Linked DNA regions of Acidicapsa acidisoli. The protein of the gene in region 2 interacts with the protein of the main gene of each other region in a pairwise test. Links are inferred from orthologs where the notes say so. Each region holds a gene or a part of one and is shown on either strand. Other genes may lie near its edges.

Region 1 (2,836 bases), 280 kb from region 2 along the record:
AGCAGCCTCCGCCGCCACTACCGCGCCCTTCAGATCCTCGCTCGTCGCCAGATCCGCCTTCTGCTGCGCCGAAAGATGCGCATCCAACGAAGTAATCACCAGCACCTCGTCCAGATGCTGCAAATTCGCCGCCGGAGTCACGATCACATTGATGAACGCACCCCGCTCCGCATCGCGCACTACCTTTTCGACCACCCCAACCGGCAGCCCGCGCGGAAAAATCTGATCCCCGCCCGCCGTCAGCACCCGCTCACCCGGCTGAATCCGCGAATCCGCCAATATATTGATCACCTGCGGCTGCCCCATCGCATTGCCGCGCAAAATGCCGCGAATCCGCGTCTTTTCCAGCACCACTCCAGCCCCGCTCGTCTGGTCGTTGATCACCAGCACCTGCGCCGAGTGCGGAAAAACATCGCGCACCTTGCCGACAATCCCGTCGCCCGTGATCACCGCCATATCCGGCGCCAGCCCGTCCGCCGAACCCTTGTCCAGATAGATCACATGCGACTGCATGCTCCCGCTCGTCCCAATCACCTGCGCCGCAACCGTCGCGTACGCATAGCTCTCGCGAAACTTCACCAGTTCCTGCAGCCGCTGCCCCTGCAAGGCATCCTCATGCAGCTCCGCCTGCTCCAGCCGCAGCCGGTCAATCGTCTGCAGTAGCTGCCTGTTCTCATCCCTGGTATGGCGCAGGTCAACATACTCGTTCCACAGCCCGCCCAAACCCTCCGACGAACCATGCATCAGCCGCTCAAACGGCGTCACCATCCCTGCCGCCCACAGCCGAATCACCAACACTCCGCGCCCATCCTTCGCCGAATGCACCGCCGGGCCACCCGGCACATTCGCCGCCACCGGCACAGGCCTGCGCACCTGCACCGCAAGCCCCATCATCTGCAGCAGCAAAGCCGCCAGCAGCACGATCAGGTTGCGATACCGGCTGAAAAACGATTCCATAGAGTCGTTCTTAATCGATTTTGATCTTGCGCAGCAGCCGGAAGTCGGACAGCATCTTGCCCGTTCCCAGCACCACCGAGGCCAGCGGATCGTCCGCCACCGAAACCGGAAGCCCGGTCTCCTCGCGAATCCTCTTGTCGAGGTTCTTAATCAACGCTCCGCCGCCCGTCAGCACAATCCCGCGGTCCGAAATATCCGCCGAAAGCTCCGGCGGCGTCCGCTCCAGCGCCACGCGAATCGCATTCACAATCACCGAAATGCATTCCGCCAGCGATTCGCGAATCTCGGTATCGTCAATCGTGATCGTCTTCGGCACGCCCTCAATCAGATTGCGCCCCTTGATCTCCATCGTCAGCGGCTTGTCCAGCACATACGCCGACCCGATCTCGATCTTGATCTGCTCCGCCGTCCGCTCGCCAATCAGCAGATTGTATTTCCGCTTCAGATAATTGGTGATCGCCTCGTCCATCTGGTTCCCGGCCATTCGGACCGACCGCGAATACACAATGCCCGACAGCGAAATCACCGCAATGTCGCTGGTCCCGCCGCCAATGTCGACGACCATGTTCCCGTAGGCCTCGGTAATCGGCAACCCCGCGCCAATCGCCGCCACCATCGCCTGCTCCACGAGATAAACCTCGCTGGCCTTCGCGCGATACGCCGAATCCTCCACCGCGCGCTTTTCCACCTGCGTAATCTCCGAAGGCACGCCAATCACAATCCGCGGATGCACCAGCATCTTCCGGTTATGCGCCTTCTGGATGAAGTAGTTCAGCATCTTCTCGGTGACCTTGAAGTCGGCAATGACGCCGTCCTTCATCGGCTTGATGGCCACAATATTGCCAGGCGTCCGGCCCAGCATGTCCTTGGCCTCTTTGCCCACGGCCTCCACCTCGCCGGTGTTCTTGTTGATGGCCACTATGGAGGGCTCATTGACAACAATGCCCTTGCCGGCGGCGTACACCAGTGTGTTGGCAGTGCCAAGATCGATCGCCAGGTCGCTCGAAAACATGCTGAACAGGGAGCGAAGACCGTGCGAACGCGAAGGACGCGAGGGATAACCGTTCGATGACATTCTTGAATAAACTCTCTACGCCTTATTGTACGGCCATAAAGTCATCAGCGCGGACGGTGGAAAATCATACCAAATCGCGGTAACCAATCCACCAACTCCACCCTCCCAACCAGACCAATCGCGGGAACAAAGCCCGACGCCCAAAACCAGAGCGGCGGAAACCCATCAGAGTAGGTTCCCGCCTGCCCGGTTGTTGGTTGTTGGCAATGACCGATTTCTTAGTTGCCCGTACCCGCCAGCGTTACCGATTGCGGAGACAAAGCTCCACTATCGGAAATGCTCAGAGTAGCCTTGTAAGCTGCTGCTGCCGCCGGGTGAAAGGCCACATACACCACGCAACTCGCCGCCGGAGCCAGCGTCGCGCCGCAGGTATTCAGCTCCTCAAAGTCCGTCGGATTGGTCCCCGTCAGCGTAATTGAGGTCAAGGTCAACGTAGCCGTTCCGCCATTGGTCAGCGTCACAGCCTGCGCCGCGGAAGTGGTTCCGTGAGTCGTCGTCGGGAAGCTCAGGCTGGTCGTACTCAGCTTGACCGAGGGTGCCGTGGTTCCAGTTCCCGTCAGCGTCACCTTCTGCGGAGAGCCGGTGGCATTGTCCGTCACGCTGAGAGTTCCCGAAAGTGCCGCCGCCGAAACCGGCTTGAACGCCACATACAGCGAACAGGAAGCGCCAGCCGCCAGCGATGTGCCGCAAGTGCCGATCTCCTCAAAGGAGCTCGCGTTTGTTCCACCAAGCGCGATCGAGCTGACCGTAACCGCCACCGTTCCCGTGTTCTTCAGCGTCACAATCTGGGCGTCGCTCGTCACT
Region 2 (2,812 bases):
GCCCAGCATCACTATTCCTTCCCGGTCATCACCGGCATCGATGCCAAGGATTCGCTGGCCTCCCGGCGCGCGCGCATGGCCGTCTACCAGCGATTCATCGCCGAACTGGACCAGAACAACCAGCACCTCACCGAGCAGGTCTCCGAAATCGACCTCTCCGATCCCGAAGATCTGCGCGCCACCATGCCCGAGCAAGGCGCGGATATCCTCGCGCATTTCGGAGAAGACCAGTTCCTGCATCGCCTTCAGGTCTACAAATCCCACATCGCCGAGTGGCGTCAGCGTTACCCCAAACTGATCGGCGTCGATCTGCGCTACAACGGCGAGGTTCCGCTCGAAATGTCGAACACGTCGAACGGGGGCGACAGCGTAAGCGCAGTTTCAACGCCATCCGCCACAGATCCTGCAAAACCCTCAGCCCAACCGGACCAGCCCACAACGGCAAAGACGGCAACCCTGACGGCAAAAGCCACCCCCGGCAAGACAAAAGAGGCCGCCCGCAAGGCGCTCGAAGCCAAAAAGAAAGCAGCAAGGCTAAAGGCCGCGAAAGCCCGCCTGGCGTGGGAAAAGCTCGCGCACGAAAGAGCAGTCAGTCAAAAAGCCGCGAATCAGGCAGCGCACAGCAACACCGATTCCTCTTCGCAGTTGAAACAAGGGCAATAGCAGTCAGGCAGACCGAGAACAAGGCCGAAAACCGGAACCCGAACGATGAGCCAGAAGCAGGAAAATCTGATAGTAGTCCTCGACGTAGGCTCAGCCTTCACGCGGGTGCTTGCGGCTGATCTCAACGAGGGCGCACTGCGCTACCGTGCTCACGCGCAGGTCGAGTCGGCAGGAATGCGCAAGGGACTCATCGCCGATCTCGGCCCGGCGGCGCGCGCCGTCAAAGCCGCCAGCGATCGCGCCGAACAGATGGTCCGCGTCAACATCGACGAATGCATGGTCGGCGTCGGCGGCCCCAATGTCATCGGCGTCAACACCACCGCCGGCCTTAACTTCGGCGCACGCATGCGCGAAATTAGCAAAGACGACGTCAGCATCGCCGTCGAGCGCGCCCGCGGCGTCTCGCTTCCTCCCGATCGCGAAATCCTGCATCTGCTCACGCGCCAGTTTGTCCTCGACGACCAGCCGGGAATCCACGACCCCGTCGGTATGGTCGGCAGTCGCCTCGAAGTCGATCTTCACATGTCCACCTGCTCCGGCAGCGCGCAGCAAAGCATCGTCACCTGCGCCAATCGCGCCGGCCTCGAAGTCACCGACACCGTCTTCGAAGCCATCGCCGCAGCCGAGGCCACCCTCAGCGCCGACGAGCGCGAGCTCGGCGTCTGCGTGCTGGATATCGGCGCGCATTCAACGGAATTGGTCGTATTTTTCGAGGGCGCAGTCGCCCACACCGGCAGCATTCCCTTCGGCGGCCAGCACTTCACCAACGACCTCGCAGTAGTTCTGCAGATGCAGGTAGCCCACGCCGAGCAACTAAAGCTCCGCTACGGCCACGCCGTCGTTACCGCCATCCCGCAGATGGACGAGATCGAAATACGCAATCCCCACCCGACCATGATCCGGCATCGAATGGTCGCCGAAATCCTCGAACCACGTGCCCGCGAGCTTCTCGACATGGTGCGGCGCAGTCTGCGCGATGGCGGAGTGCTCGGCGCGCTGGGCGCCGGATGCGTCCTGACCGGCGGCGGCTCGATCCTTCCCGGTCTGCTCGACGTCACCGAAAGCATCCTGCACGTACACGCCAGAATCGGCCAGCCCGTGCAGCTTTCCCGGATGCCGTCCGAGCTAACCCACCCCGCATACGCCACCCTGGTGGGAATGCTGCTCTACGCGCACCGAAAAAGAGTGACACGTACCGCAGAGAACAACAGTCTGCGCGCTAAACTACGCGCCATTTTCGCAGCAAGTTTGTAGTATTTGATGTAGCAGAGTCGGACGGAGGCAACAGACACATGGACCAGCCAATAGGGAACCAGCCCGCAATCGGTGCATACCAAATCGAGAACCGGACCGAAGGAACCGACGCGCACCGCAGCGAGGCCATCCGCATCCAGTTTCACGATGAGGTTCCGCACGGAGCCCGCATCAAGGTCATCGGCGTGGGCGGCGGCGGCGGCAACGCCATCAACCGCATGATCGAGGCCAAGGTCGAGGGTGTGGAGTTCATCACCGCCAACACCGACGTCCAGGCCCTCAAGCTCTCCCAGGCTCCCGTCAAGCTCCAACTCGGCGTCCGCCTCACCGCCGGCCTCGGCGCAGGCGCAAATCCCGACGTTGGCCGCCGCGCCGCTCTCGAAGACTCCGACAAGATCATCGAAGCCCTCGAAGGCGCGGACATGGTCTTCGTCACCGCCGGTCTCGGCGGCGGCACCGGCACCGGCGCCGCTCCCGTCATCGCCTCGCTCGCCAGCGAAATGGGCATTCTGACCGTCGCCGTCGTCACACGCCCCTTCGCCTTCGAGGGCAAGCGCCGCCTCCAACAGGCCGAGCGCGGCATGGCCGAGCTGCTCGAAAGCGTCGACACGATGATCGTCATTCCCAACGAAAAGCTGCTCGCCGTAGCCAAGGACGCGGGCTTCTTCGAGTCCTTTCGCATCGCCGACGACGTCCTGCGCCAGGGAGTCCAGGGCATTTCAGATATCATCACCATCCCCGGCATCATCAACCGCGACTTCGCCGACGTAAAAACAACGATGGCCGGCATGGGCCACGCCGTCATGGGCACCGCAGTCCGTTCCGGAGCCAACCGGGCCGTCGAGGCGGCACAGGCAGCCATGGCCTCACCGCTTCTCGAAGAAGGTGCAATCGA

What was found. Proteins that work in one complex are often made in the same cells at the same time.
Region 1: the proteins of ftsA (region 2) and OHL23_RS21320 interact in binary tests that used the Escherichia coli proteins (3 or more experiments, as listed by UniProt). The link is inferred for Acidicapsa acidisoli from one-to-one orthologs.

Annotation. Positions count from the first base shown.
Region 1 is NZ_JAGSYI010000003.1:832,609-835,444, forward strand. It holds OHL23_RS21320 (rod shape-determining protein), read right to left. Parts: upstream 2,033-2,836; coding sequence 968-2,032; downstream 1-967. Other genes in the region: mreC (rod shape-determining protein MreC), read right to left, coding at 1-957; OHL23_RS21325 (choice-of-anchor D domain-containing protein), read right to left, coding at 2,251-2,836. UniProt on the Escherichia coli protein: Forms membrane-associated dynamic filaments that are essential for cell shape determination. Acts by regulating cell wall synthesis and cell elongation, and thus cell shape.
Region 2 is NZ_JAGSYI010000003.1:548,993-551,804, reverse strand. It holds ftsA (cell division protein FtsA), read left to right. Parts: upstream 1-708; coding sequence 709-1,917; downstream 1,918-2,812. Other genes in the region: ftsZ (cell division protein FtsZ), read left to right, coding at 1,956-2,812; OHL23_RS20130 (cell division protein FtsQ/DivIB), read left to right, coding at 1-663. UniProt on the Escherichia coli protein: Essential cell division protein that assists in the assembly of the Z ring. May serve as the principal membrane anchor for the Z ring.